DNA from 4 places in the Streptomyces sp. NPDC046821 genome. Region 2 is predicted to be linked to each of the others. Evidence: riboswitches for the same ligand, from Rfam matches in the RefSeq annotation. Region 2 holds a riboswitch; each other region holds the start of a gene.
What was found. Region 2 has a riboswitch for cyclic di-AMP ahead of ABZ893_RS35520 (M23 family metallopeptidase). Riboswitches for the same ligand answer to the same signal wherever they lie in the genome.
Positions count from the first base shown of each region.

Region 1: it holds a riboswitch for cyclic di-AMP, as region 2 does, so the genes downstream of both, ABZ893_RS24475 (NlpC/P60 family protein) here and ABZ893_RS35520 (M23 family metallopeptidase) in region 2, are expected to answer to the same signal.
Region 3: it holds a riboswitch for cyclic di-AMP, as region 2 does, so the genes downstream of both, ABZ893_RS03050 (M23 family metallopeptidase) here and ABZ893_RS35520 (M23 family metallopeptidase) in region 2, are expected to answer to the same signal.
Region 4: it holds a riboswitch for cyclic di-AMP, as region 2 does, so the genes downstream of both, ABZ893_RS31130 (C40 family peptidase) here and ABZ893_RS35520 (M23 family metallopeptidase) in region 2, are expected to answer to the same signal.

Region 1 is NZ_JBEYYB010000012.1:26,850-34,320, forward strand. It holds gene pcrA (DNA helicase PcrA) at 1-2,505, opposite strand, end outside; cyclic di-AMP (ydaO/yuaA leader) riboswitch at 2,759-2,922, shown strand; gene ABZ893_RS24475 (NlpC/P60 family protein) at 2,931-4,139, shown strand; gene ABZ893_RS24480 (tellurite resistance/C4-dicarboxylate transporter family protein) at 4,167-5,114, shown strand; gene ABZ893_RS24485 (hypothetical protein) at 5,092-5,445, opposite strand; gene ABZ893_RS24490 (NlpC/P60 family protein) at 5,810-6,886, shown strand; gene ABZ893_RS24495 (hypothetical protein) at 6,920-7,471, shown strand, end outside.
Region 2 is NZ_JBEYYB010000028.1:21,675-29,145, forward strand. It holds gene ABZ893_RS35515 (aldo/keto reductase) at 1-445, opposite strand, end outside; gene ABZ893_RS35520 (M23 family metallopeptidase) at 598-1,665, opposite strand; cyclic di-AMP (ydaO/yuaA leader) riboswitch at 1,677-1,822, opposite strand; gene ABZ893_RS35525 (PP2C family protein-serine/threonine phosphatase) at 2,174-3,232, opposite strand; tRNA gene ABZ893_RS35530 (tRNA-Met) at 3,499-3,572, shown strand; gene ABZ893_RS35535 (HAD-IC family P-type ATPase) at 3,951-6,551, shown strand; gene ABZ893_RS35540 (hypothetical protein) at 7,305-7,471, opposite strand, start outside.
Region 3 is NZ_JBEYYB010000001.1:653,036-660,506, forward strand. It holds gene ABZ893_RS03045 (SGNH/GDSL hydrolase family protein) at 1-555, opposite strand, end outside; gene ABZ893_RS03050 (M23 family metallopeptidase) at 728-1,306, opposite strand; cyclic di-AMP (ydaO/yuaA leader) riboswitch at 1,311-1,506, opposite strand; gene ABZ893_RS03055 (tyrosine-protein phosphatase) at 1,923-2,720, shown strand; gene ABZ893_RS03060 (DUF6126 family protein) at 2,772-2,981, opposite strand; gene ABZ893_RS03065 (XRE family transcriptional regulator) at 2,978-3,640, opposite strand; gene ABZ893_RS03070 (aspartate aminotransferase family protein) at 3,728-5,113, opposite strand; gene dxs (1-deoxy-D-xylulose-5-phosphate synthase) at 5,110-7,023, opposite strand; gene ispG (flavodoxin-dependent (E)-4-hydroxy-3-methylbut-2-enyl-diphosphate synthase) at 7,046-7,471, opposite strand, start outside.
Region 4 is NZ_JBEYYB010000017.1:114,107-121,577, forward strand. It holds gene ABZ893_RS31115 (hypothetical protein) at 166-537, shown strand; gene ABZ893_RS31120 (ATP-dependent Clp protease proteolytic subunit) at 700-1,326, shown strand; gene ABZ893_RS31125 (hypothetical protein) at 1,334-1,642, shown strand; cyclic di-AMP (ydaO/yuaA leader) riboswitch at 2,032-2,201, shown strand; gene ABZ893_RS31130 (C40 family peptidase) at 2,205-2,678, shown strand; gene ABZ893_RS31135 (DUF6328 family protein) at 2,772-3,332, shown strand; gene ABZ893_RS31140 (ATP-binding protein) at 3,321-3,767, opposite strand; gene ABZ893_RS31145 (helix-turn-helix transcriptional regulator) at 4,068-4,943, shown strand; gene ABZ893_RS31150 (DUF397 domain-containing protein) at 4,963-5,199, shown strand; gene ABZ893_RS31155 (8-amino-7-oxononanoate synthase) at 5,183-6,343, opposite strand; gene bioB (biotin synthase BioB) at 6,546-7,471, shown strand, end outside.

The DNA of each region.
Region 1 (7,471 bases), on a different contig from region 2:
CCGCTTCGGCTTCGGGTCGCCGAAGTCGACCGTCGCCTCCGCGTTCGACCCCGTGCCCTTGACGCCGACTACCGTGCCGAGGCCGAACTGGTCGTGCGTGACGCGGTCTCCCACGGACAGCGCGACCACCGGCTTCTCGGTCGCCCGGCGCGTGGCGAACGCGGGCGTCGTGCGCGAGCGCGACGACGACAGCGAAGCCGCGATCCCACTCGTCGGCCCCGCCGACTTCGCGGGCGCCACCGCACCCGTCCGCTTCCATTCCAGATGCGCGTCCGGAATCTCCTCGAGGAAGCGCGACGGCGGGTTGTACGAGGGCTGGCCCCAGGCGCTGCGCAGCGTGGAGCGCGTCAGATACAGCCGCTCACGCGCGCGCGTGATGCCGACGTAGGCGAGACGGCGCTCCTCCTCCAGCTCCTTGACCTGGCCGAGGGAACGCATGTGCGGGAAGACGCCGTCCTCCATGCCGGTCAGGAAGACGACGGGGAACTCCAGGCCCTTGGCCGTGTGCAGGGTCATCAGCGTGATGACGCCACTGCCGTCGTCCTCCTCGTCGGGGATCTGGTCGGAGTCGGCGACGAGTGCGACCCGCTCCAGGAACTCGGAGAGCGTGCCGGGGCTCGCCGCGCCGCCCTCCCCCTCGGCCGGAGCCTCGGTCGGGGCCTCCGCCGCCGCGCTCTCCTGCTCGAACTCCAGTGCCACGGCCGCGAGTTCCTGAAGGTTCTCGATGCGCGTCTCGTCCTGCGGGTCAGTCGACGACTGGAGCTCGGCGAGATACCCGGTGCGTTCGAGCACGGCCTCCAGGACCGTGGCCGGGCCCGCGCCGGACTCGACGATGGTGCGCAGGTCCTCCATCAGCGTGTTGAACCGCTTCACCGCGTTCGTCGAGCGGGCCGCCATGCCGTACGCCTCGTCGACGCGGCGCAGCGCCTGCGGGAAAGAGATCTTCTCGCGCTGGGAGAGCGCGTCGATCATGGCCTCGGCGCGGTCACCGATGCCGCGCTTCGGCACGTTGAGAATGCGGCGCAGCGGGACGGAGTCCTCCGGGTTGGAGAGCACCCGCAGGTAGGCCAGGACGTCCCTGACCTCCTTGCGCTCGTAGAAGCGCACTCCGCCGACGACCTTGTAGGGCAGGCCGACGCGGATGAAGATCTCTTCGAAGACACGGGACTGCGCGTTCGTCCGGTAGAAGACGGCGACGTCGCCCGCCTTGGCGTCGCCCGCGTCCGTGAGCCGGTCGATCTCGTCGGCGACGAACTGCGCCTCGTCGTGCTCGGTGTCGGCGACATAGCCGGTGATCTGCGCGCCTGCGCCCGCGTTCGTCCACAGGTTCTTGGGGCGGCGGGACTCGTTCCGCTCGATGACCGCGTTGGCCGCGGAGAGGATCGTCTGCGTCGAGCGGTAGTTCTGCTCCAGGAGGATCGTCGTCGCGTCCGGGTAGTCCTCCTCGAACTGGAGGATGTTCCGGATGGTGGCGCCGCGGAAGGCGTAGATCGACTGGTCGGCGTCACCCACGACGCACAGCTCGGCCGGGCCGAGGTCGTCCGCGCGCGGCGGCACGTCGAGACCCGCCTCCACCTCCTCGTCGTGGGCGGCGGCGGTGCCGACGAGCTCACGCACCAGGGAGTACTGCGCGTGGTTCGTGTCCTGGTACTCGTCGACCAGGACGTGGCGGAAGCGGCGGTGGTAGTGCTCGGCGACGTCCGGGAACGCACGCAGCAGGTTGACCGTCGTCATGATCAGGTCGTCGAAGTCCAGCGCGTTCGCCTCGCGGAGGCGGGACTGGTACATCGCGTAGGCCTGGGCAAGCGTCTTCTCGAAGCCGTCCGCCGCCTGGGCGGCGAAGTCCTCCTCGTCGATCAGCTCGTTCTTCAGATTTGAGATCTTGGCGCTGAAGGACTTCGGCGGGAACTTCTTCGGGTCGAGGTCCAGGTCGCGGCAGACGAGGGCCATCAGGCGCTTGCTGTCGGCGGCGTCGTAGATCGAGAACGACGACGTGAAGCCCAGCCGCTTGGACTCGCGGCGCAGGATGCGGACGCAGGCGCTGTGGAACGTGGACACCCACATCGCGTTCGCCCGCGGGCCGACCAGGGCCTCGACGCGCTCCTTCATCTCGCCCGCGGCCTTGTTCGTGAACGTGATCGCGAGGATCTGGCCGGGGTGCACACCGCGCTCGGCGAGGAGGTGGGCGATGCGGTGCGTGAGCACGCGGGTCTTGCCCGAGCCGGCGCCAGCCACGATGAGCAGCGGGGAGCCGCCGTGGACGACGGCCGCCCTCTGGTTCTCGTTCAGCCCGTCGAGGAGCGCGGCCGGGTCGAGCGCCGGGCGGGGGGCGCCGCCGCGGTAGTACTCGTCTCTGGCCGGAGGCGCGTCGAACTTCCCGTCGAACAGGTCGTCCGGAACGTGCTCCGGAGCCATGTCGTCCTCGGGCGGCGGCGGGGGATGCTCCTCGTGGGCTTTCGAAGCCGTGAGGTCCGCCAGGAAGCTGTCGTCAAAGAGGCTGCTCATCGCTCTCCGAGTCTAGGCCGCCCCACTGACACCCACGGCCGCCCCGGAAATTTGGCCCCGCCTTCCCGGGACGGGCACGCCACGAAGTGCGGGAATCACCCTGCGTGACCGTTACCTCCGGTCACCAAGAAGATTTCCGAAGGTCACGAAAATGTATCGGGCATATCGAACATCAACCTTCACAGCAGCCACACGAGTTGGCTACGGTGCTCCGCGGGCCGCCCGTCCCCCCGCCGGCAACCGCGCCGCGAGCGGGTCGCCCCCGCTGAGTTCAGTACGCCGAGAGGCATGGAACCGGGGACCCAGGACTTTTGGGGTGAATCGGCCGACGACCCGTCAGGGCACGGCCGTAGGGCAGCCTTCCGAATCTTCGCCCGAACCCGTCAGCTAACCCGGTAAGCGGTCACGGGAAGGAGTCCCACCCCTTGGCGTCGCACCGCAAACCGCGGACAGCCAGTCCCCGTACGGCCCCCGTCCTCGGCATCACGACGGCCGCCCTCACCTCGATAGCGCTGCTCTCGCAGACGGCGAACGCGGCGCCCTCCGCTCCGCCGAAGCCGAGCCTGGAAGAGGTCCAGAAGAAGGTCGACACGCTCTACCACCAGGCGGGCGTGGCCACGGAGAAGTACAACGCCGCCAAGGAGCGCACGGCCACGCAGCAGCAGCGCGTCGGTCACCTGCTCGACGACGTCGCCAAGCGGACCGACAAGCTCAACAAGGCCCGCCAGGAGCTCGGCACCTTCGCCGCGGCCCAGTACCGCACGGGCGCCGTGTCCGACACGGCGACGCTGCTCCTCGCCGACAACCCGCAGGACTACTTCGACCAGGACCATCTGATGGGCAGGCTCACCAGCCGTCAGAAGAAGGCCGTCGACGACTACCAGGCGGAGCAGGTCGCCACCACGAAGAAGCGCACGGAGGCGACCAAGAGCCTGGAGACGCTGACCAGTTCGCAGGCCACGCTCCGGAGCTCCAAGAAGGAAGTCCAGCAGAAGCTCGGTGACGCGCGCGACCTCCTCTCGAAGCTGACCGCCGAGGAGAAGGCGCGGCTCGCGGCGATCGAGAAACAGAAGCAGGAGGAGGCCCGCAAGAAGCAGGAGGCTCTCGCCCGCCAGCAGGCGGCGGCCGAGGCCAAGCGCAAGGCGGCGGAAGAGGCCAAGCAGAAGGCTGCCGCGGGCTCCGGTTCCGGTTCCGGTTCCGGTTCCGGTTCCGGATCGAGCACGGGTTCGGGCACGAGCACCGGCTCCGGAGGCAGCAGCACCGGAAGCACCGGGTCCGGCTACGCGACCAAGGCCGCGAAGGTGATCAGCTTCGCCGAGGCCCAGATCGGCAAGCCGTACGTGTGGGGCGCCACGGGCCCCGGCTCGTACGACTGCTCGGGCCTCACGCAGGCCGCGTGGCGGTCGGCCGGGATCTCGCTGCCGCGCACCACCTGGGACCAGGTCAACGTCGGCAAGACGGTCAGCACGACCGACGCCCAGCCCGGTGACCTGGTGTTCTTCTACAACGACATCAGCCACGTCGGCATCTACATCGGCGGCGGCAAGATGATCCACGCACCGAAGCCGGGCGCGAGCGTCCGCGTCGAGTCGATCTACTACATGCCGATCCACAGCGTGGTGCGCCCGGCCTGACCGTCTTTGTGGGGTTACGTTCGGGCGGTGCGCGGCCCGAACGCAACCCCACGTCCCGGACCCACGTGGTCCCAGCTCCCGCCGGCGGCCGGCGCCGCCGTCATGGCCACCGGCATCATCTCCGTCGGCCTGCACCTGACCGGCCACTCGGTGCTGTCCGGCATCTTCCTGGTGCTCGCCGCCGCCCTCTGGCTCGTCCTCGCGGCGAACTTCGCGAACCGCCTCGTCAACGACCCCGCCCGCTGGGAGTCCGAGGCCGACACCCCGCCCGCGCTCACGGCGGTCGCGGCCACGACGGTCCTCGGCACCCGGTTCTCCCTGTTCGGCTGGCAGACCACGGCCGAGGCGCTGCTCGCGCTCGCCGCGCTCGTCTGGCCGGTGCTGATGATCAACGTGGTGCGGCACTGGAAACGGCGGATGCCGGGAAACGTCTTCCTCGGCTGCGTTGCGACGGAGGGCCTCGTCGTCCTGGCCGCGACACTCACGAGCGCGACCGGCGCGCACTGGCTCGCGTACACCGGGATGGTGCTCTTCTGGGGCGGGCTCGTCCTGTACGTCTTCGCGCTGCTCCGCTTCGACCTGCGTCAGGTCGCGACCGGCGCGGGTGACCAGTGGATCGCGGCCGGCGCGCTCGCCATCGCCGCGCTCGCGGGCGCGAAGCTCGTCTCGACGGGCCTGTGGAACGACGACGACACCGACACCCTGCGCAGCGCGGCCGTCCTGGTGCTCGTCCTCGACGTCGTCTGGTACGTGGTGCTGGCGGTGGCCGAGGTGTGGTGGCCCCGGTGGGACTACGACATCCGGCGCTGGTCGACCGTCTTCCCGATGGGAATGACGGCGGCGGCGATCCTCTCCGTGGGGACCGCCGCCGACGCGCCCTGGCTCAGGGGCCCGGGGCAGGTGCTGCTGTGGGTCGCGGTGGCCGCTTGGCTCGCGACCCTCGTGGGAGCGCTCAGGTCCAGAGCACCGCGATGAAGATGTTCGTCATGGTCAGGCCGCCGACCAGGCCGAACAGGCCCTTGTCGATCTGCTCCTCGTCGCGCTTCACGTAGACGAGGCCGAGGATCACGATCAGCAGGGCGAGCTTCACGCCGATCTTGATGTTGTCGACGGTGCTGCCGTTCGCCTGGTTGAGGCCGACCAGGATCGCGCCGGTCACCAGCATGGTGAGCGCGCCGTGCAGCATCGCGGGGACGAAGCGGGCCGTGCCCTTGCCCATCGCCTTCATCTGGGTGAGGAACCCGCCCAGCAGCGAGGCGATGCCGATGATGTGCAGGCCGACGAAGATGTGGATGAGTACGTCCATGTGGCGGAGCCTAACCGGAGCCTCACTCCCGTCCGGCGGCGGGCCATGTTCCTCCGGACCCGCCTCCGGCATCGGCGCAGCGCCGGCCGTCACCGACCTGTACCGGTCCGTGACGGTCCACTCCGGTCGGCCATCGGTCAGGTGCGGTCGCACCCGGAACAGAAGGGCCAGTTGTGGACAATCCGTCACCAACCCGTGACGGTCAGGTTTAGCGTCCTTCCTCAGGTGACCGGCTCCCCACCGCCGCTCCGTCCGGGGCGGTAGCCGGCCGCCTACCGCCGAGAAGGTCCGGCGGCGGCCCGCTCCCCCTGTGCCGGGCCGCCGCCGGACGCGTAAGCAGTACGTACCGGAAGGACGTGCCCCCGTGGCGGCAGCGCACCGTAAGCCCCGACCGCGCTCGCTCACCGGCCCTACGGCCCGCACCGCGGCGACCCTCGCGCTCGCCTCCGCGGCGACCGCCACCGCCTTCGACGGCGCGGCGCACGCGGAGCCCCGGCTCACCCCCGGCCAGGTGAAGGCGAAGGTCGACCGGCTCTACCAGGAAGCCGAGAAGGCCACCGAGAAGTACAACGGCGCCAAAGAGAAGGCTGCCAAGGCCGAGCGGCAGCTCGACGCCCTGCGCGACGAGTCGGCCCGCCGCATGGACCGGCTCAACGCCCGCCGCGAGGCGCTCGGTTCGGCCGCCGCCGCGCAGTACCGCACCGGCGCCCTCGACCCGACCATCCAGCTCGTCCTGTCGTCCGACCCCGCGCACTACCTCGACGACGCCGCGCTGACCGACCGCCTCGGCACCCGTCAGGCCGCCGCCGTCGAGCGTGTCCGGCGCGAACTCCGGCAGATCGGCCAGCTGCGCGGCGAGGCGGACGGCCGCCTCGCCGAACTGCGGCAGCGCCAGGGCGAACTGCGCAAGCAGAAGAAGACGGTCACCGGGAAGCTGACCGAGGCCAAGCGTCTCCTCGACCAGCTGCCGGCGGCCGAGCGCACCAGCATCGGAGCGGGCGCGGGCGACACCGGAACCGACGGCACCGTCCGTGCCTCGCGCTCCGACCTGTCCCGCGACCTGCCGTCCGGGGCCCTGCCGAAGGCGCCGGACTCCCGCGCGGCGGCGGCCATCGCCTACGCGTACAAGGCGCTCGGCAGCCCCTACGTGTGGGGCGCCACCGGCCCGAACGCCTTCGACTGCTCCGGCCTCACCCAGGCCGCGTACCGCTCGGCCGGCGTCTCCCTGCCGCGCACCACGTACTCCCAGATCAACGCAGGCCCCCGCATCCCCCGCTCCCAACTCCAGCCAGGCGACCTGGTGTTCTTCTACTCGGGCATCAGCCACGTCGGTCTCTACATCGGCGACGGCAAGATGATCCACGCGCCGAACCCCAGCGCTCCCGTGCGCATCGCCTCCGTCGACCTGATGCCGTTCGCGGGGGCAACTCGGGTGGCGTGAGCCGGTGTTCCGCCCGCCGGTAGGGTCGGGGACATGTCCCGACGCCCCCTGCCACCACCCCCGCCGCCCCCGCATCTGAGCACCTGGCCCGACCGTCAGGCGCTGCTCGCCGGCCGCGCCATGGCGCTCGACGAACTTCGGAAGAGGCACCTCGGGCTGGGACGGCTGCTGCTGCTGTGGCTGTTCGGCGCGGGCGTCCTGATCGGCTGGGCCCTGATTACCCTGGTGGTCGGGGAGTTCGAGGACAAAGATCCCCTGGTCTTCGTCCTGGGCCCCATCTTCGCCGTTCTCGGCCTGGGTGCGCTGGTCCCGTCGGTCATCGGCATCGTCCTCGCCATCCGCCGCGACCGGAAGATACGTGAACTCACCAACGCCTGGCTGGCGTTGGACAGCGACCCGGCGTCCGAAGCGCGCCTACGCTCCCCCGGTCTCAGCCTCACCTGGCTCCTGTCGTCCCTGGTGCTGTGCGTGCTCGGCCTGTGGGCCTCCTTCGGAACCGCCGCCTCGGCCGGGCCGGGGCGGTACGTGTACGCGACTGTCGCCTGGGGGATGGGTTCGGGCCTGATCATGTGGGTGACGGGCCTC
Region 2 (7,471 bases):
CCTTGCCGGCCTTCACCAGCTCGTCGAGGGCGGTGATGATCTCCTCGACCGGCACGGACGGGTCGTCGAAGTGCGTGTAGTAGAGGTCGATGTAGTCGGTGCCGAGTCGGCTCAGCGACGCCTCGGCGGCGGCCTTGATGTTGCCCGCGGACAGGCCGGGGTATTCGGGGTGGCCGCCGACCTTGGTCGCGACGACGACGTCGGAGCGGTTGCCGCGCGCGGCCAGCCACTTGCCGAGGACGGTCTCGGACTCGCCGCCCTTGTTGCCGGGGATCCAGGACGAGTACATGTCGGCCGAGTCGACGAAGTTGCCGCCGGCGGCGACGTACGCGTCGAGAACGGCGAAGGACTGGGCCTCGTCGGCGGTCCAGCCGAAGACGTTGCCGCCGAGGGCGAGCGGGAAGACCTCGAGGTCGGACGAGCCAAGCTTGCGAAGGGAAGTCATGTCATGTCACAACACGTCTTCGGAGGGAGTTATTCCGATCCGAAAGTCAAAAGTCCGGGGAATGCCCGACGGCGGCCCTGACGTCGGGGGGATGTCGTCAGGGCCGCCGGGATCGGGGGCGGGGGTGGTGCCGGTCCGGGTGGATCAGGGCGTCAGGGAGTAAGGCCCAGGTTGCGCAGCCACGGCGCCGGGTCGACCCCGGTCGGGTTGCCGCCCGGGTGGACCTCCAGGTGGAGGTGCGGCCCGGTCACGTTGCCCGTGGCGCCCACGCGGCCGATGACGTCGCCGGTGGTCACCTTCTGACCGGCGCTGACGTTGAGCGAGGACTGGTGGCAGTACCAGAGCTCGGTGCCGTCCGGCAGCTCCAGGACGGTGCGGTAGCCGTACGCGCCCGCCCAGCCGGCCTCCTTGACGACACCGCCGTGGATCGCCTTCAGCGGCGTACCCGTGGGAGCGGCGAAGTCGAGGCCCGTGTGGTACCCGGAGGACCACATCGAACCGGGCTGACCGAACGTGCCGGTGATCGTGTACGAGGCGACCGGCAGCGTGTAGCTCTTGGCGAGCTTGGCGAGGCGCTCGGCCTCGGCCTTCTTCTTCGCGGCCTCCTCGGCCGCCTTCTTCGCGGCGGCGACCTTGGCGTCGGCCTTGGCCTGCGCGGCGTCCTGCGTCTTGGTCGCTTCCGCGGCGGCCTGCTTCGCGGCGGCCTCCTCGGCGGCGGTGGCCTCGGCGTGGGCGGCCTGGTCCTGCTGCTGCTCGGCCTGCTGGAGGATGCGGCTGCGCAGCGCCTCACCGGCGTCGGTCGCGCCCTGCTGGGCGTCGGCGGTGGTGATACCGGCCGTGGTCAGCGGCGCGGCGTTCGTCGCCGTACCCGAGTCGTCGGTGCTGTCGTCCGATATCAGCGAGCCCACGCCGGGCAGCGACTTGGCCTCGGGCAGCGCGTCCTTGACGGCCGAGAGGTCGGGCATCGAGATGTGGACCGGGGGCTTGCCGCCCTGCGCGGTGGCGATGCCGCCCGCACCGACGGCCGCGATGACGCCGACACCGAGAACGGTGGAGCTGCGGGCGAGTCCGCCGCGCTGCTTGGCGACGCGGTGCCGGCCGCGCACGGGCCGGACGGACTCCTCTGTGGGGTTCCACTCCTCCCAGGGCTGCTCGTCCGCGTATCCGAACTCGTCGTTCGGGGCATGGGAGAACTCTGGGGCAGGCCGGTTGGACGCCACGGGGGCGCACTCCTTTCCTTCCTTCTCGCCTACCGGGTTAGCTGACGGGTTCGGAGCAGGAAGGTCTCCTACCGACGTCCCTCGTGGGGAAGGACGTCCGATTCACCCCAAGTTGGTGGTTCCCCGGCTCCCTTGCGGGATTAGGCGCGTGCGCACGGAGCCGTCTCTTGTGACGGCTGGGACGACCGCGCTGCGTTATCGAACGTTAATAGACTCGGGGGTCCGATTCCAAGCCGTTCCGACTGATCGTTAACGCCTTTGGCCTGGACTTATCGGGGCACGAGCGGGCGCAATCGGGCGAGTTGACCGCCAGTCGGAACGACACGTTCTTCTGACGGTGTGTCAAACGTTATGCGCAGCGAGGCCGTTCAGCTACGGAATGTGATGAAGGCCATCACTACGGCTTCACGTTCGCTTCACGGCGGCCTCACTCACGGAAGCCGCCGACGCGAAGGGACCATCCACGGCCGCCGGACGACTGCTTCACGTGCTTCACGGCCGCCGGACTTCACGGCCTCCGGACCGCCAACAGCGCCATGTCGTCCGTCGTCCCTCCCCCCGTGTGCCGGCGGACCTCCGCCGTGAGCGTCGCGAGGAGCGGGTCGGGCCCGGAGAACATCCGCCCGGCGAGCCGGCCCGCCGGGTCGTAGAACTCCCCCTCCGCGTCGCGCGCCTCCGAGAGCCCGTCGGTGTACAGCAGCAAAGTCGCCCCGCACGGGAACTCCGCCTCCGACGCCCGGTCCGGCCACGCGCCCAGATCCCCCATCCCGAGCGGCAGCGCCGGCTCCGGCGACGACAGCACCCGCAGCGCGCCGTCCCCGCCGAGCAGCAGCGGCTCGGGGTGACCGCGATTGACGATCCGCACGACGCCGTCACCGTGCGGGATCTCCGCGAGTACGGCCGTCGTGAACCCCTCGTACTCGTCGAGCCCCTCGCGCCGCGTCCCCTCCCGCGCGAGCGCCCGCTCCAGACGCTGCGCGACCGCCTCCAGGGTCGCCTCCTGCTCGGCGGCCTCCCGGAACGCCCCGATGACGACGGCCACGGCCGCCACCGCGCCCATGCCCTTCCCCCGCACGTCACCCACGACGAGCCGCACCCCGTGCGGGGTGTCCTGGACCGCGTACAGGTCACCCCCGATGAAGGCCCCCGCCTGCGCGGCCTCATAACGCGCCGCGATCTGGAGTCCGGCGATACGGGCCTCGGGTTCGGGCAGGACGGCGTGCTGCGCCGCCTCGGCGATCCGGCGTACGGACATCAGCTGCTCGGAGCCGCGGCGCACGACGCGGTTGATGACGACGGCGAGGACGCAGACCGTGACGACGGTGACGAGTTCGGTGACGGACTCGGTGGTGTAGCTGCGGCTGTATCTGAGATGCACCCCGAGCACGACGGCGATCGTCGCGATGCCGGTCAGGAGCGTGCCGCGCGGCGAGAAGAACGGGGCCGCGATCAGCGGCGCGGCGGTGAACAGCGGCACTCCGGTGAACCGTGACGGCGTCATGTAGTCGTAGACCGCCCCCACGGCGATGAGCAGCCACGGCAGCACGCGGACGAAGGACCGGGCCATGGACAGGCTCTGCCCTGCCTCGCGTCTGTGTCCGCCGCGCTGTCCTGCTCGCTGCCCCACCCGATCGCCTCCCGGCACCGTCCGCGTCGGTCCCCCGCACCGGCGCGCCCCGGGGCGCCCCACACCAGCGTTCCCCCGGGCCCGGCGGCGGGCGACCCGGTGCGCCCGACCGGGTGAAACGCGCCTCCGGAGAGCCCGGCCCACCAGGGGCGCGGGCCGCCGATTCGCGTTCCGTCCCCGCAATGGCGTAGAGTCAGGTTCACCGACGCGGGGTGGAGCAGCTCGGTAGCTCGCTGGGCTCATAACCCAGAGGTCGCAGGTTCAAATCCTGTCCCCGCTACTCAAGGCCGAAGGCCCGGAAGCATTCGCTTCCGGGCCTTCGGTGTATCCGGACATCCGGAGTGCGAACTCTTGCCAGGGCGTCGACGAATTCTCCGCCCCTAGACTGAATCGCGGCCGGCCTGTTGTGCCGACTCCGGCGAGCGGGACCCGCCGAATCGGGAAGGCCGCCTCAGCGGACTCCGTACCGGGAAGCTCCGTACGGGGAGGATTCCGTACCGGGAAGGCTCCGTGCCGGGAAGACTCCCTACCGGAGATGACGACGAACCGGAGAAGCCCACGGTGACGACACCCGAGAACCGCTGACGGCGCCCGCGTGACCGACACCGCCCCGGACCCCGCTTCGGACCTCACTCCGGACACGCCCGCCGTCGTCCCGGTGGCACCGCCCGTCGCCGCCCCGCCCACCGGACGTACGACGCTCCAGCACCTCCGTTCCCTCGGCAGCGGCCCTCGCGGGCTCACCGAGGCGGAGGCGGAGCGACGGCTCGTCCGGTACGGGGAGAACGTCCCGCCGGGCACGCGCCGCCTGTCGTGGCCGCGCCTCGCCGCGCGCAGCCTGCGTGACCCGTTCACCGGTGTCCTGCTGTGCCTCGGGCTGGTCTCGGCGGCGGTCGCGGCGTGGGGCACCGCCTGCGTGATCCTCGTCCTGGTCAGCGTCAGCTGCGGGCTGCGGTCGGCGGGCGAGCGCCGCGCGGACACCGCCATGGCGGGCCTGCGGGACCTGGTGGCGACGACGGCGACCGTGCTGCGCCGGGCCGACGACGCGTCCGGCCCGCCCGGCGAACGTGAGATCCCGGTCAGTCAGCTGGTGCCCGGGGACGTGGTGCGGCTGGGGCCCGGCGACCTGGTCCCGGCCGACGTACGTCTTCTGCGGGCGCAGGGGCTGAGCGTGCAGCAGGCGGCGCTCACCGGGGAGTCCGTGCCGGTCGAGAAGTACGCCGTGGATCTGCCGGAGGTCGGCGAGTCGGCGCATCTGTGCTTCCAGGGCGCGAGTGTGGCGTCCGGGAGCGCGAGTGCGGTGGTGCTCGCGACGGGGGCGGACACCCGGTTCGCCGCCGCCCACAACACGGCCGGGGCGCGGCTCACGGCGAGCGCGTTCGACCGTTCCGTGCACGGCATCTCCTGGACCCTGATCCGGTTCATGCTCCTGACGCCGCCGCTGGTTCTGATGGCGAGCGCGGCGCTGCGCGGGCGCGGCCTGGAGACGCTGCCGTTCGCGGTGGCGGTGGCCGTCGGGCTCACGCCGGAGATGCTGCCGGTGATCGTCACGACGGCGCTGGCGCGCGGCTCGGCGCTGCTGGCCCGTACCCACGGGGTGATCGTCAAGCGGCTCCCCGCGCTGCACGACATCGGCGCCGTCGACATCCTCTGCGTGGACAAGACGGGCACGCTCACGCAGGACCGCCCGGCCGTCGAACCGTCCCGCACCGACCCGGAGGCGCTGCACTGGGCGGCCGTCTCCGCGTGGTGGACGCTCCAGCTGGCCGACCTGCCGGCACCGGACGCGCTGGACGAGGCCGTCATCACGGAGGATCCGGCAGCCTGTGACGAGTACGACGGCATCACGGCCCTCCCCTTCGACCCCGTACGCCGCCTGGCCACGGCCGTCGTACGCCGCCCCGGCGCACTCGGCACGGTCACGCTCGCCGTGAAGGGGGCGGTGGAGAACGTCCTGGAGCGGTGCGCACTGGACGACGCGGAGCGCGCGAGCCTGCTCGACAAGGCCGCGGCGATGTCCGCCGACGGGCTGCGGCTCCTGGCCGTGGCGACCGCGGAACGCCCCGCCCGCCAGCGCCCGTACGGCCCGGCCGACGAGCGGGGCCTCACCTTCACCGGCTTCGTCGCCTTCACCGACGCCCTCGTACCGACGGCGGCACAGGCCCTGCGCGACCTCGGCGAACGCGGCGTCACCGTCAAGGTCATCACCGGCGACCACCCCGGCACGGCGGCCCGCGCCCTGCGCGACCTGGGCCTCGACCCCGGCGACGTACGTACGGCGGACTCCCTCGACACGGTCACCGACGCGGAGCTGGCCCAACTCGCCCGCCGGACCACGGTCTTCGCCCGCTGCACCCCCGCCGACAAGGCCCGCATCGTGACCGCGCTGCGGGCCGACGGCGAAACGACGGTCGGCTACCTCGGCGACGGGGTGAACGACCTTCCCGCGCTACGGGCCGCCGACGTGGGGATCTGCCCGAGGGACGCGGTTCCGGTGGCGCGCGAGACGGCGGACATCATCCTCACGGAGGCGCGCCGGTCGGACGCCGCCGCGGGCGTCGCCATGAACGCCCCGCCCGCAGAGACCCTGCCCGCGAACGCCCCGCCCGCGAAGGACCTGACCGCGATCGGTCACGCGATCACCGCCGGTCGCCACAGCAGCGGCAACATCGCCACCTACCTGCGCGTGACGCTCTCCTCGAACCTGGGCAACGTCATCGCGATGCTCTCCGCGGGCCTGCTGCTGCCGTTCCTGCCGATGCTCCCGGCCCAGGTCCTCGCCCAGAACCTGTGCTTCGACGCGGCGCAGCTCTCGTTCGCGTTCGACCGCCCGGCGGCCTCCGTGCTGCGCAGGCCCACGACGCTGCGCCCCCGCGACTTCCTGCGCTTCATCACGGGCTTCGGCGTCCTCAACGCCGCCGCGGACCTGGCGACCTTCGGCGCGCTTGCCCTGGCCCTGCACTCCGGCACGGGCCCGCACGAAGCGGCGTTCCACTCGGGCTGGTTCACGGAGAACCTGCTGACGCAGGGCCTGGTCATGCTGCTGCTCCGCACCGGCCGCACCCACACCCCGGGCCCGGTCCGCTGGGCGGTCGCGGCCCTGGCCGTCGTAGGCCTCGCGCTCCCCCTGACCCCGGCGGCCCACCTCCTGGGCATGACCCCCCTGCCTCTCCTCTACTACGCACTCCTCGCAGGAGTCCTCACGCTGTACGCAATCGCTCTGACAGCGGTGAAGAGGAGATACGCGCGGGAGGGCTGACGGCCTGCGGCATTCCGGATGAATTCATCAGACAGCGCTTGGTCAGGCCGCTCGGACAATCAACTCATGCCGGGCTTTTTATCCAGCCGAGAAGCCGGGCCCACCGGCCGCCGCTCCGGGCAGCCGTCGCCGCGTGCGCCGCGTGCGCCCGCCCGCGTCCCGCCGGCTCCTCACACATGCACCGCCGGTCCGCAGGCACACCCCTCAGCACTTGCTCCACATGCATACCGCAGCCCTCATAGGTCAGCTTCCGGCACGACCGGCAGATAGCACGCTGGCACATCATTCCCCCTACGGCTCTTCGTTCGAAATCCACGATATTCACAGCACCAACACAAGAAACTCCAGCATTTGCACCTTTATAACTGGCTTGCGCCGTCACGGGCCGTGATCACGTGGTCGAATCGTGACTCAATCGACCTCATTAAGGGCTGCAAATGTCGGGACATAAGGGATAGGCCCCGTATATCCGTCGCGGAGAGTATCTCACCAAGTGAAACCAAGTGGCCTGATTGGAAAATTCCCTGAATTTGCTCAGGACGTCGAAACAATGGTTGCATCACGCCCGGTCGCGGTACGGGGGTACAGCGCCTTACTGTCACTGCCCTTCACCGCATTGCTTTCCAGGCCGTCGACCGGGCTGGCAAGGGCAGGAATCGAGAACGGCAACCGCCCCCTCCTGAGCGGGCGGTGCGCCGGTCAGAAGGGAGCAACGTGGGTTGCTCGCACGCCGCAGATTGCCCCCTTTTCCCTTTACTCAGGGCGAGCTTGCAGGGCTGGCGCGTGTACTACTGCGACAGCGATGACCGCTGGCTCGGCTGTGCGCGCTACCAGACGGCGCTCACCGGTGAGCGCGTGCCGATCAACCTGCTGCCCAACGGTGCCCGCGCACGCCACCTCGAACCGTCGGGCGAGGCGGA
Region 3 (7,471 bases), on a different contig from region 2:
GAGGTGCAGCCGGTCGTCGTCCCAGGCCCGGCGGTCCTGGACCGTCTTCAGCGACCACAGGTCGAGCACCGGGCAACCATGGCGGTCGGCGATCGCGCGCACATGTCCGTTGTACGTCGCGATCTTGCCGCGCAGATGCTTGAGGACCGGGACGTCACGGGTGTCGAAGCCCGTGGTGACCATGACGGTGCCGACGGCGGAGGTCAGTTTGGCCACGGCCTTCTCGAAGCGTTCCGCGACGTCGTCGGGGTCGGTGCCGGGCCGGATGATGTCGTTGCCGCCGGCGGAGAAGCTCACCAGCTCGGGGGCGAGCTCCATGGCGCGCGGGAGCTGGTCCTCCACGATCTGGTCGAGGAGCTTGCCGCGCACGGCGAGGTTCGCGTACCGGAAGGAGTGCTCGGGGGTCCGGTCGTCCAGGAGGACGGCGAGGCGGTCGGCCCAGCCCACGAAGCTGCCGTCGGGGCCGGGGTCCCCGACGCCTTCGGTGAAGCTGTCCCCCACCGCCGCGTAGGACCGAATCGTGCCGCCGCTGAGTGATCTCGATTCGTTTGCCACAACCACACATCTTTCACCCGGGGATGTGACCTACGCGACCGTAAGGAGGGGTTGACGAGTGGTGACATAGACCACCCGGTCAGTTTCGGCATTCCAGGAATACGGCCCCCGGAGTACGCCCGGAGGGGCGGGCCCGCGCCGGGCCCGCCCCTTCGGTGTCACGCTGCCCGGGTCAGACGGAGACCCCGTGGGCGTTGAGGTACGCGACCGGGTCGACGTCCGAGCCGTAGTACGGGGTGGTGCGGATCTCGAAGTGCAGGTGCGGTCCCGTGACGTTGCCAGTGGCACCCGAGAGGCCGAGCTGCTGGCCCTCGGTCACACTCTGGCCGGTCGAGACGGACAGCGCCGACATGTGGGCGTACTGCGAGTACTTGCCGTCGGGGTGCAGGACGACGACCTCGTTGCCGTACGCGCCGTCGTAGCCGGCGGAGACCACGGTGCCGGCGGCTATGGCCTTGATGGACGTGCCCGTCGGGACGAGGAAGTCCACGCCGGTGTGGTAGCCGCTGGACCACATGGGGCCGGGGGTCTTGTAGGCCGTGCCGATCTTGGCGCCCTGGACGGGCAGCTGGTAGCCGGCGCTGGCGGAGGCCTGGATGGCCAGCGCGGGCGCCGCGGCCGGGGTCGCGGCGTGGGCGCCGGCGGCACCCAGCAGGGGCAGCGCGATCGCGGCGCCACCGGCGACGACCAGGGCGGCGGTGCGGGTGAGGTTCAGGGACTTCGGACGGCGGTGCTTACCCTTCGCGGGCATGGCGGATTCCTCTCCGTCGCCTGCGAGGTGAGCTGTCGGGTTCGGGCTGGAGATGCCCGGCCGGGCCCTGTTCGGGCACGGCTTCACCCCGAGCCGTCGCCGGTGTCCCGGAAACGGCGTTCTACCTGGGTCCCCCGCTCCTGCCGGCACGGATCTGGATGCGGATTCCGGTCGGCGGCAGGATTAGGCGTTCCGTCCGGATTGCGGTGAACGTAAGCGAGCGGGGAGCGCCACGACAAGGCCCGAACGCCCTTGCGCGGCCCGGGTCTTGATCCTTTGCTGATCCACTCCGGAGCACGCCGTCACACTCCGTGGACTCCCGATCTTTGCAACTGTTATTCCTAAGGGGAGTTCAAGGGAGTTCACTCGGCGCGCCCGTCACGCCCGGTCACGGCTATGAGGCTGCTCACATATGACACGCCATGTCACGTCATTTCAGGTCTATTTATGACTAACGAGTCATTCAATGACTTACTGGTTTATTTAGGTCATTCAGGGCGCAATGGCGGCCCCCTTCTGACCCGTCGCGTCGCACATGGTTGCCCCTGGAATCCATGTCGTATCGTCGAGAACGCCCGCAGGCGAACAGCGCCGCGGCCGACCGGGAGGAGCCCCCGTGACGCAGCAGGTCCCGTCCACCGAGCCCGAGTTGGCCGGAGTGCGCAACTTCCGCGATGTGGGCGGCCTCCCCACCGTGGACGGCCGTCGGGTCAAGCAGGGCGTGCTGTTCCGGAGCGGTCACCTCGCGCACGCGACGCCGGAGGACGCCGAGTTCCTCGCCTCGCTCGGGCTGCACACGATCTTCGACTTCCGCAACGCCGCCGACCAGCGCCTCGAAGGCCCCGACGTCACGCTGCCCGGCGTGCGGAACGTGAATCTGCCGCTGACCGACCCGGCGGACGGCGCCGAGTTCTGGAAGATGGTCCGCGACGGCCACATCGACGAGCTGCGCGCGGCCCTGTCCGAGGGCCAGGCGGCGGACCGCATGATCACGTCGTACCGGGCGATCATCAAGGAGCGGACCGCCGAGCACAGCCAGGTGCTGCACGCCATGGCCGAGGACAGCGTGCCCGCGCTCATGCACTGCGCGGCGGGCAAGGACCGCGCGGGTCTCTCGATAGCGGTCACGCTGCTGGCCGTGGGCGTGGAGCGCGACGCGATCGAGGCGGACTACCTGGAGTCGAACGCCGCGCACCGCCGCTACAAGGTGCACCGCTCCAGCGCCGACGAGGACGCGATGTCCCCCGAGGTCATGGAGCTGCTGAGCCCTCTGTTCGACGCGCGCGCCGGCTATCTGGCGGCCGCCTTCGAGACGATCGAGGAGACGTGGGGCTCGGTCGACCGCTACCTGGAGGAAGGCCTCGAGCTGACCCCGGCCGAGCGTGATCGCCTGCGCGAGCACCTCCTCGACTGACCAGGACCAGGACCGGGATCGGGACCGGAACCGGCTCTTGGCCTCACGGCGTCACCCGCGCGAGGCCCCCAGCGTGAACAGCAGGTAGATGAAGGCCGCGACGATGTGCCCGGCGAAGACGTAGACGAGCAGCCGCACCCAGATGCCGCGCGGGAGCCTGTCCTCCACGTCGCGCCGGCGGACGGGGTTCACGGGCCCGGTCACATCACCGGTCACGCCGGTGGTCACGTCGCCGGTCACGTCGTTGGTCTCCGCGTTCATCGCGGGCCTCCCAGGGTCGGTTCGCCGCCGCCGGCCGCCGGTCCGAGACACAGCGCGGCGGACGGGCTCTGCAGCAGGGTGTGGACGAAGAGCAGTTCGGCGCCGCCGCGGTCGGCGGCGGCGATCCGGTGCGGGGTGAGCGAGTCGAAGTGCGCGCTGTCCCCCGCCTCGAGCCCGTACGCGGTGTCCCCGAGGCGCAGCCGCAGCCGCCCTTCGAGGACGTACAGCCACTCCTCGCCGGGGTGGACCCGCACGATGTCGCCCTGGGCGCCGTACGGCACATGGACGCGCAGGGCCTGCATCCCGCGCCCGGGGGAACCGGCCTGGCGATAGATCCAGCCGCCCGCCTCGTTGGGTTCCATGTCACCGGCGCGCACGACGGAGTTCTGGTCCGCCGGAGTCTCCCCCAGGACCTCCGAGACCGTCGTACCGTAGGTGCGGGCGAGGGCGAGCAGCATCGGGAGCGAGGGCTGGCGGCGCCCCGTCTCCAGGCGGGAGAGATGGGCCGGCGAGAGTCCGGCGGCGCGGGCGGCGGCCTCCAGGGTGAGGGCGGCGCGGCGGCGCAGTTCGCGCAGCTGTGGCGCGACGACAGGCAGCTCCGTGGGCTCGGGGCCGGGCTCCGAGGAGTCCGGAGCCGGCTCCGGCAGGGCAGGGCTCATACCGTCGATTGAGCCAGAGCCGTGCCTCTAGGGCAAATTTCTTGCCCCAGAGGCAAAAGCACCTCGCGCAAACCTCACGCAAAGGCTTCAGCGGTTGGCGACCGCCTGCTTCACGAGCGTCTTGCCGAAGTCCCACATCAGTCCGCCGCCCGAGTGCGCGTCGTCCATGACGGCGGTGAACGCGTCGACGAAGCGGTCCACCTCGCGCTCCCCGATGATCAGCGGCGGGATCAGCTTGATGACCTCCAGGTGGTCACCGGAGACCTGGGTGAGGATCCGGTGCTTCTGGAGCAGCGGTACGACGACCATCTGCGCGAAGAGTCCCTTGCGCGCGGCCTGGAGCATCGTCCAGCGGCTGCGCAGTTTCAGGGATCTGGGCCGCCCGAACTCGATGCCGATCATCAGGCCCCGGCCGCGTACGTCGCTCAGCAGCTCGTAGCGGTCGACGAGTGCGGCGAGGCGGGACTTCAGGAGTTCGCCGGTCGCCCGCGCGTTGGCGACGGTCTGCTCGTCCTCCATGACGGCCAGGACCGCGAGACCGGCGGCCATGGCCTGGGCGTTGGACCCGAAGCTGGCCGAGTGGACGAGCACCCGGTCCATGGACGAGTAGACCTTCTTGAAGATCCAGTCCTTGCCGAGGGTCGCGCCGACGGGCACATAGCCGCCGGACAGCGCCTTCGCCACGCACACGAGGTCGGGTTCGACGCCGTCCTCGTGCTGGTAGGCGTAGAAGTCGCCGGTCCTGCCGAGGCCCGTCTGGACCTCGTCCGCGATGAGCAGGGCCTTGTGCCGGTGCAGCAGTTCCTGGGCGGCGCGCAGATAGCCGGGCGGCGCCGCGTGGACGCCCTTGCCCTGGATGGGCTCGACGATCAGCGCGGCGACGTCGCCCTTCGCCAGCTCCGCGCGCAGGGCGTCGAGGTCGCCGAGCGGCACCGCGGTGTCCGGCAGGAGCGGCGCGAAGCCGTCCCGGAATCCGGACTCGCCGTTCACTGACAGAGACCCGGTGGTCAGCCCGTGGAAGGCGTGCCCGCAGTACAGGATGCGTGGCCTGCCGGTCGCGTACCGGGCGAACTTCAGCGCCGTCTCGACGGCCTCGGTGCCGCTGTTGCCGAAGAAGACGCGGTCCAGGTGCGGGCTGTGCGCGAGCAGTTTCTCGGCGAGCAGGCCCGGCAGCGGCTGGCAGTCGAAGCGGGTGAGGTCGGCGAGCGAGGCGTCGAGGACGTCGTGCAGGGCCTTGCGGACGACGGGGTGGTGCCGGCCGAGTCCCATCACGCCGAATCCGGCGAGCATGTCCAGGTAGTCGTCGCCGTCCCGGTCCCAGAAGTACGCGCCCTCGGCCCGCTCGTAGACCTTGTCGAAGCCGATGGTGTGCAACATGCGCGGGAGCTGGTGGTTCAGGTACTTCTCGTGCAGCTCGTAGCGCTCGGCGCCGCGCTCGGCCAGGAGCCGGCCGAGATCGAACTCCTTGCTCATACGTCGTCGCTCTCCTTGCCGGCCGCGGGGGCCTCGGTCACGGCCCTCTGGGCCATGCTGGAACCGATCCGCCCGGCGATCTCGACGGGCGTGAGTCCGATGTCGGCGAGCACCTCAGCGCGTTTGGCGTGCGCGAGGAACTGCTCGGGGATCCCGAACCTCCGTACCGGCACGTCGACTTCGGCCTCACCGAGCGCGAGGGCCACGGCGGAACCGACGCCGGCCGCCTTGCTGTTGTCCTCGACGACGGCGACCAGCTTGTGCCGGGCGGCGAGCGGCGCGAGGTCGGGGTCGACGGGTTTGACCCAACGGGGGTCCACGACCGTGCAGTTGATGCCGCGTGCCGCGAGGAGTTCGGCGACCTTGAGGCAGACCGGGGCCATCACGCCGACGGAGACGACGAGCACCTCCGCGTCGTCGGCGCGGTGCAGGACGTCGAGGCCGCCGATCCGGTCGACCGCCGGGATCTCGGGTCCGGCGGACTCCTTCGGGAAGCGTACGAGCGTGGGCGCGTCGTCGACGGCGACGGCTTCCCGCAGCTGTGTGCGCAGTTGTTCGGCGTCGCGCGGGGCGGCGATGCGCAGGCCGGGCACGACCTGGAGCACGGACATGTCCCACATGCCGTTGTGCGAGGGCCCGTCGACACCGGTGACGCCCGCCCGGTCGAGGACGAAGGTGACGCCGCACTTGTGCAGGGCGACGTCCATGAGGAGCTGGTCGAAGGCGCGGTTGAGGAAGGTGGCGTAGACGGCGACGACGGGGTGGAGGCCGCCCGTCGCGAGGCCGGCCGCCGAGACCGCCGCGTGCTGCTCGGCGATGCCCACGTCCCACACACGCTGCGGGAACTCCTCGGCGAACTTCGTGAGTCCGACGGGGTGCAGCATCGCCGCGGTGATCGCGACGACGTCGTCCCGCTCACGGCCGATGCGGACGAGTTCGTCGCCGAACACCGAGGTCCAGGAAGGCCCGTTGGACGGTGCGAGCGGTTCGCAGGTGAGCGGGTCCATGACGCCGACGGTGTGGAAGTGGTCGGCCTCGTCCGCGAGCGCGGGCTCGTAACCGCGGCCCTTCTCGGTGAGGCAATGTACGAGTACGGGCCCGTGGAACCGCTTGGCGCGGCGCAGCGCCGACTCGACGGCGCCGATGTCGTGCCCGTCGATGGGGCCCACGTACTTGAGCCCCAGGTCCTCGAACATGCCCTGCGGCGCGAAGGCGTCCTTGAAGCCCTTCTTGGCGCCGTGCAGGGACTCGTACACCGTGCGTCCGATCACGGGGGTGCGCAGGAGGACGTCCTTGCCCCAGGCGAGGACCTTCTCGTAGTTGTCGGTGGTGCGCAGGGTGGCGAGGTGGTTGGCGAGGCCGCCGATCGTGGGTGCGTACGAGCGCTCGTTGTCGTTCACGACGATGATGAGCGGGCGGTTCTTCGCGGCGGCGATGTTGTTCAGCGCCTCCCAGGCCATGCCGCCGGTGAGTGCCCCGTCGCCGATGACGGCGACGACGTGGCCGCGCTCCCCCAGGACCTGGCGGGCCTTGGCGAGGCCGTCGGCCCAGCCGAGCGCGGTGGACGCGTGGCTGTTCTCGATGACGTCGTGCTCGGACTCCTCGCGCGACGGGTAGCCGGACAGGCCGCCCTTGCCGCGCAGCTTCGAGAAGTCCTGACGGCCCGTCAGCATCTTGTGCACATAGCTCTGGTGGCCGGTGTCCCACAGGATCCGGTCGACCGGTGACTCGAAGACGCGGTGCAGGGCGACGGAGAGTTCCACCACCCCGAGGTTGGGTCCCAGGTGACCTCCGGTCCTCGACACGGCGTGAATGAGGAACTCCCTGATCTCCGCGGCCAGTTCGGCGAGTTGTTCCTCGCTCAGCGCCTTCAGGTCGCGCGGTCCCCGGACGTTTTCCAAGATCGGCACGCTCGGGCCCCCTCTCCGGTTGTTATCGGCTCACGGTGACGTCCGGCGTGCCCGAGGCCACGCCGTCCTTCTCCATCTGCCCGGCGATCTTCATCGCCTCTTCGATGAGCGTCTCGACGATCTTCGACTCGGGGACGGTCTTGATGACCTCGCCCTTCACGAAGATCTGACCCTTGCCGTTGCCGGAGGCGACACCGAGATCCGCCTCGCGCGCCTCGCCGGGCCCGTTCACCACACACCCCATGACGGCGACCCTGAGCGGCACCTCCATGCCGTCCAGACCCGCTGTCACCTCTTCGGCCAGCTTGTAGACGTCGACCTGAGCCCGCCCGCACGACGGGCAGGACACGATCTCCAGACGCCGCTGCCGCAGGCCGAGCGACTCCAGGATCTGGATGCCGACCTTGACCTCCTCCACGGGCGGCGCGGACAGCGAGACGCGGATCGT
Region 4 (7,471 bases), on a different contig from region 2:
CAGCGCCCGGGGCGGGGTACGCGTAGGGGGGGTTGCGGCAGTTGCGCTCAGGGCCTGTCGTCAAATTCCCGTCGTCCGCCCGGAGGGCGGGCCGGGCGGCGTCTGGTGCGTGCCAGACCCCGCGCGCCCGGCATGATCCGCCGGACAGGCCCTAGGCTCCCGCGCATGGAACAGAGCGAGATCATCTTGCGTGCGATCGGCGTCCTGACCGAGACCCAGGAAATGGTGCGCAGGCTCAGCCAGAACGAGGAGCCCGACATCGACACCGCCGAGTCCCAGCTCGGGCGGCTCGTGACGGAGGTGTTCCCCTCCATCGAGATCCCGGCCGAGGCGAGCGTCGAGGAGGCGGCCGAGGCGACCATCGCGGCGCTGATGCCGGTGACGATCTCCCTGGTGGGCGCGTTCGCCTTCCTGTTCTCCGAGCTCGCCGAGGTGCACGACTCGGGCCGGACCGACATCACGACCGCCGACCTTCTGCAGCACCTGGCGCTGCGCATGTCCCGCCAGGACGACCACGGCGACGGCGACGGCCGGTAGGCCGCCCCGCACGGCACCGGAAGCCGACCAGGAAGGGAGCCGGCCACGCGTCTCGGACGCGTGGCCGGCTCCCTTTTTCGGTTCCCGCAAGACCGTACGTCCTGTACATTTTTTACAGAGAGACGTCAGTGACAGATTTCCGCGCTCACGGAGGCACGCACGATGTACCGACCTTCCGCCCGTCACGTCCTGCCCGAGTTCACCGAGCGCACCTCGGCCGGGGTCCACACCTACGACCCGTACGGGAAGCTCCTGGAGGAACGGATCGTCCTGCTCGGGACCCCGGTCGACGACATCTCGGCGAACGACGTGATGGCGCAGTTCATGCACCTCGAATACGCCGCGCCGGACCGGGACATCTCGCTGTACATCAACTCCCCCGGCGGCTCGTTCAGTGCGATGACGGCGATCTACGACACGATGCAGTTCGTCTCCTGTGACATCGAGACCATCTGCCTGGGTCAGGCCTCGTCGGCGGCCGCCGTGCTGTTGGCCGCCGGGACACCGGGGAAGCGGGCCGTGCTGCCCGGGGCGCGGGTGCTGCTGCGCCAGCCCGAACTGCCCGAGCCCGCGCAGGGCCAGCCGACCGACCTGGAGATCCAGGCCCGCGAACTTGTGCGTATGCGCGCCCAGCTGGAGGAACTGCTCGCGCGGCACACCGGGCAGAGCCGCGAGCGCGTCGGCGCCGACATCGAGCGGGACACGATCCTGCGCGCCCAGGACGCCGTGGAGTACGGGCTCGTGGACCGCGTCGTCGAGAACCGCAACGCCACCCCCGGCACCAGGTGAGCCCGCGATGCTCCCGCCCGAACCACTCCCGCTGCCCGCGCTGACCCGCGCCGAGTGCGAACTCCTTGACAGCTACCTGGAAGTGGTCGACCTGCTGGGCCGGATCAACCCGGCGCTCAGCGGCCACACGTACGGCGGACTCCGGGCCGCGCAGGCCCTGGTCGGCAAAGCCACCGCTCTCAGAGACGCCCTGACGGTCATGCACCAGCGCGGCGAGAGCGAGGTCCACGCGACGACACTGGCCCAGGCTCTGCGGATCCTCGACGGAGAGAGGAGGACACAGAGGGTCACCGTGCCGCCGGAGCCGGTCATTTGACGGCATGTCCGGGACGAGGACGGTCGTTCCTGACCCCGAGTCGGAAGCCCTCGTTCACGGCATCCGGTTTCCCTAGCCGAAACGGGCCAGAAGAGCTACCCACGTACGGCGTAGAAATGCCCCTTTTTTCGGTACCGCAAGACTTGCGGTGAATGCGTGAACGGAGCGCGAGATCTGGCGTTCCGGTGCTGGTGCGGGCTCCGTTGGGAACTTCACGTAATTGCGTAAAAGGGTGTTGTCCACCCATTCAGGCCAGTCGTGAGGACCCTCACGAAACGCCGGTTCGGGTCGGCATTCCCGCTCTTCGTGCGTGAGGATCCATGGCGACGACAAGCCCCCGCCACCACGGCGGGGCGGTCCGGGCGGACGCCGAGTCCTGCCGCCGCGCGGATGCCAGGTCGACGGAAGTGGATCGGCAGGAGTGGAGGACCCGAGCACGACGGGCCGCCGGAGCAGTTCTCCGGACCGGTCCTTGGGGTGAAGCCGCACACCGCGGCCGGGCAACTTCGCCAGCCCGAATCCGACAGGTCATCCTTCACAGGCGGCTGACGAAGGGTTGCGCATGATCACGCTCAATCGTGTCCCGTCGCTGCTGACCCGGGCCGGCACCGCCTCGGCCCTCACCCTCGCCGTAGCGGGTGGCAGCGTCATGGTCCCGGGAGCCTCGGCCGAAGCGGCCGCGGCACCACTGGCGACGAAGGCACTCCAGATCGCGGCCTCCAAGGCGGGCAGCCCCTACGTGTGGGGCGGCTCGGGGCCACGCAGTTTCGACTGTTCGGGCCTGACGGCCTACTCGTTCAAGCGGGCGGGCAAAACCCTGCCACGCACCGCCGCACAGCAGTACAACAAGACCCGCCATATCTCCGCCGCGCATCGTCAGCGCGGTGACCTAGTGTTCTTCCATTCGGGCGGGTACGTCTACCACGTCGGCATCTACGCCGGGAAGGGAAAGATCTGGCACTCGCCGAGAACCGGACAGGTGGTGAAGCTGGAGCGGATCTGGTCGGACAGCGTCTGGTACGGACGCGTCGGCTAGGGCGCCGAAAGGGGGCGGGCGGAGACAGTCGTCCAGGCCGTCCCCGCCCGCCCCGCGCCGCCTGAATCCGCGCCATGGGGTACTCGTGGTCGTATGGAACAGGACCGACCCCCCGGCGACGAGCCGTCGCAGCGCGAGCCGGGCCCCGCGGACGCGGGCCAGGACCGGCACGAGACGCCGCTGCAACGCGCGGACCGGAACTTCTCCGAGCTGCTCCAGGAAGTGCGGGTCACCCAGACGGGCGTCCAGATCCTGTTCGCCTTCCTGCTGACGATCGTGTTCAGCGCGCGGTTCCCGTCGCTCGAGGAGTGGCAGCAGTCCACCTACATCGCGACGCTGCTGCTCGCCGTCCTCGCCGCCGCGCTGTTCACGGCGCCGGCGGCGTTGCACCGGGTGCTGTTCCGGCACCACGCCAAGCCGCTGCTCGTCCAGATGTCGTCGTGGTTCACCGGGGCCGGCCTGGCCGTGCTGATGTTCGCCCTGACCGGTTCGGTGCTGCTCGCCGTGTCGGTCGCCGCGGGGCCCACCGCGGGCATCGCGGCGGCGGCGAGCACGTTCGTGGTCCTGGCGGGCCTGTGGGAGGTGCTGCCGCGTCTCGTGCGGCGCTCGGTCATCCGCGCCCAGGAGGAGCTGGAGTCCCGCTCACGGCAGTAGTCCGGCCTGCGGTACGGGGACCGTCCAGGGCAGGGCGATCCACACCGTCTTGCCGCCTTCGGCGGTGGGTGTGACCGACAGGCTTCCGCCGCACTCGGCGGCCAGCCAGCGGATGATCACCATGCCGCGCCCGTTGTCCTGCTGGACGGCGGCCGGCAGCCGCTTGGGGAAGCGCGGGTGGCTGTCGGTGACGCCGATGCGCAGCTGCTCGTCACGCTCCAGATGGAGGTCGACGGTGAAGGTGGGCGACTCGCCCCTGGTGTGCATCACGGCGTTGGTGGCGAGTTCGGAGACGATGAGCCGGACGGTGTCGGCCGCTTCCGCCTCGCGCGGCATTCCCCACTCGACGAGTACGTCGCTCACGTAGGTGCGGGCCGTTGAGACCGAGGCGGGATCGCTCGGCAGAGTGACGGATGCTTCCTGGTGATCTGCCATGGCGACGTCGTCCCTTTCGTGCCGGGGCCCGAATCCGACACATGGCGGATGACCTGAGGCGCCCCCGGACCGGTGCTTCGCGCCAGACTGCCACTCCGGCGGGGCCATTGGTGCCGATCCCCGGAGATATGCATATATCTGTCGCTCGATGCGGTGAACTCTCGGGCGGCGGACCGCATTTGGGCGTACGTCGCCGGCTTCCTCTACCGTCTGCTCAGAACATCGATCCGCCGGGCCGGAAGGAGCCGGTGCGTGGGGCCGGAGGAACCGGTCCGTGAGGCGGGCAGTCGAGGAGACGCGATGAGACAGGGTCCGGCGGTGCGACGCCGCAGGCTCGGCGCCGAGTTGCGCGGGTTGCGCGCCCGCGCGGGGCTCACCAGTGGCGAGGCCGCCCGGCTGGTCGGCTGGCACCAGTCGAAGGTGAGCCGTATCGAGACGGGACGCAGCGGCGTGAAGGCGTCGGACGTCCGTCTCCTGCTGGACGCGTTCGAGGTCTCGGACGCGTCCTTACGGGATCTCCTGATCGCGCTGGCCGGGTCGGAGGACGGGAGCGGCGGCCAGGACTGGTGGCACCCTTACCGGAGTCTTCTGCCGCCCGCGTACCGGGATTTCATCAGCCTGGAGTCGCAGGCGTGCCGGGTCAGGACCGTCGAGACGTCGGTCGTGCCGGGTCTCCTCCAGACCCCGAACTATGCGCGCGCGGTGACCCGGGCGGCGGTCGACGGGCTGCCGGAGGGCCAGCTGGACGCGCTGGTCGAGGTGCGGATCGCGCGGCAGGACGTGCTGCGTTCGGCGTCGCCGATCAGGCTCAGCGCGGTGCTCGACGAGGCGGTGCTGCGGCGCCGGGTGGGCGGTCCGCTGGTGATGCTGGAGCAGCTGCGTCATCTCGCGGCCGTGGCGCGGCTGCCGCACGTACGGATTCAGGTCCTGCCGTTCTCCGCCGGGGAACATGTCGGACTGACCGGGCCTTTCGTCGTGTTCTCTTTTCCGAACACTTCTGATCTTGACGTGGTAGTTCTCGACCATTTGACGAGTAGCCTCTATCTGGAGCGGAAAGAAGACCTCAGGGCGTACTCGGACGCCTTCGACTCCCTTCAAGATCTCGCTCTTTCGCCCGAGGACTCGTTGGACTTCATCGCCGGGATCGCCGGAGCGCACCGCGCCTCCGGACAGTGAACGCAGGTCAGGAGGCACCATGTCCGCACGACGTCGGTACGCCCCATCCACCGCGGTTCCCAGCACGGCCCTGCACGACGCGCCATGGCGGCGGAGCAGTCGCAGTACCGGAATGAACAACTGCGTCGAGACGGCGCCCCTGAGTTCGGGCCCCACGGCGGGGCTGTTCGCCGTGCGCGACTCCAAGCGCACGGCCGGGCCCGCCCTGCTGTTCTCGCCCTCCGCCTGGGAAGGGTTCCTCAGCCTGCTGCGGTGAACGCCGAGTCGGGAGCGGTGCGGCTGATCACGCGTACGGCCTCGGTGATCTGATCGTCGGTCAGGTCGCCGCGGGCGGTCAGCCGCAGCCGCGAGATGCCGTCCGGCACGGACGGCGGACGGAAGCAGCCGACCGCGAGGCCCGCCTCGCGGCAGTCCGCCGCCCACCGCACGGCCTCGTCCGGCGAGGGCGCCCGTACGGAGACGACCGCGGCGTCCGGGCGTACGGCCTGGAGGCCTTCGGCCGTGAGGAGTTCGTGCAGGCCGCGTGCCACGGCGCGGGCGCGCGCGGCGCGCTCGGGTTCGCGGCGCAGCAGGCGCAGGGCGGCGAGCGCGGCCCCGGCCGCCGCGGGCGCGAGGCCGGTGTCGAAGATGAACGTCCGCGCGGTGTTCACGAGGTGGTCGATCACCTTGGCGGGGCCGAGCACAGCGCCGCCCTGGCTGCCGAACGACTTGGAGAGGGTGACCGTGACGACGGTGTCGTCGGCGCCGGCGAGCCCCGCCGCGTACGGCGCGCCCCGGCCGCCGTCCCCGAGCACACCGAGCCCGTGCGCGTCGTCGATGATCAGCCCGGCCCCGAACTCCCTTGCCGCTCCGGCGAGTTGAGCCAGCGGAGCCATGTCCCCGTCGACGGAGAAAACAGAGTCCGACACGACCACGGCCGGCCCGTCATGCCCGTCGAGCGCCTTGCGTACGGCCTCGGGGTCGGCGTGCGGGACGACCTGCGTCGCGCCGCGCGCGAGCCGGCAGCCGTCGATGAGGGAGGCGTGGTTGCTCGCGTCCGAGACGATCAGGGAGCCGTGCGGGGCGAGCGCCGTCGTGGCGGCGAGATTGGCCGCGTACCCCGACGACAGGACGAGGGCCGACTCGAAGCCGCAGAAGTCGGCGAGCTCGCGCTCCAGTTCCGCGTGCAGCTGCGTGGTGCCCGTGACGAGGCGCGAGCCGGTGGCGCCGCCGCCCCAGCGCAGCGCCGCGTCCGCCGCCCCCTGGGTGATCTCGGGGTGGCGGGTGAGGCCGAGGTAGTCGTTGCTCGCGAGGTCGAGAAGGGGACTCTCGGCCGGGCGGGGGCGCAGCGTGCGGACGAGTCCCGCGGCGCGCCGCCCGCGTTCCTGCTCGTCGATCCAGCCGAACGGCGATCCCGCCATGTCCGTCCCTCCGCCCGGCCGCCCCGCGACCGGTTCTCGAGTGGGGTGTGCTGCGTCGTGTGCGCTGCGTCTTTGTAGGCAGTTCACAGACACTAGCCGCATATCCGGCCGTCCAGGGTGTGGCGATACCCACACCCCGAACGCAGCAGAGTTGTCCGAAGCCTCCTTGGCCTGAGCAGGGCACGTAGGCCAGGATCAGGCCATGGACCTGCTGAACACGCTGGTGGACAAGGGGCTGCGGCGCGAGCTGCCGAGCCGTGAAGAAGCGCTCGCCGTTCTGGCGACTTCCGACGACGAACTCCTCGATGTGGTGGCCGCCGCCGGCAAGGTGCGGCGGCAGTGGTTCGGGCGCCGGGTGAAACTCAACTACCTGGTGAACCTGAAGTCCGGCCTGTGCCCCGAGGACTGCTCGTACTGCTCGCAGCGGCTCGGGTCCAAGGCCGAGATCCTCAAGTACACGTGGCTGAAGCCCGAAGAGGCGTCGAAGGCCGCGGCGGCCGGTGTCGCGGGCGGCGCGAAGCGCGTCTGCCTGGTGGCGTCCGGGCGCGGCCCGACGGACCGCGACGTCGACCGCGTCTCGGAGACGATCGGCGCGATCAAGGAGCAGAACGAGGGCGTCGAGGTGTGCGCGTGCCTCGGCCTCCTCTCCGACGGCCAGGCCGAACGGCTGCGCGGAGCGGGCGCCGACGCGTACAACCACAACCTCAACACCTCCGAGTCCACGTACGGCGAGATCACCTCGACGCACACGTACGCGGACCGTGTCGACACCGTGCAGAAGGCCCACGCGGCCGGTCTGTCCGCCTGTTCCGGGCTCATCGCGGGCATGGGCGAGACCGACGAGGACCTGGTCGACGTCGCCTACTCGCTGCGTGAGCTCGACCCGGACTCGGTGCCGGTCAACTTCCTGATCCCGTTCGAGGGCACGCCGCTCGCCAAGGAGTGGAACCTGACGCCGCAGCGCTGCCTGCGGATCCTCGCGATGGTCCGGTTCGTGTGCCCGGACGTCGAGGTGCGGATCGCGGGCGGCCGCGAGGTGCACCTGCGCTCGATGCAGCCTCTCGCACTGCACCTGGCCAACTCCATCTTCCTCGGCGACTACCTGACGAGTGAGGGCCAGGCCGGCCA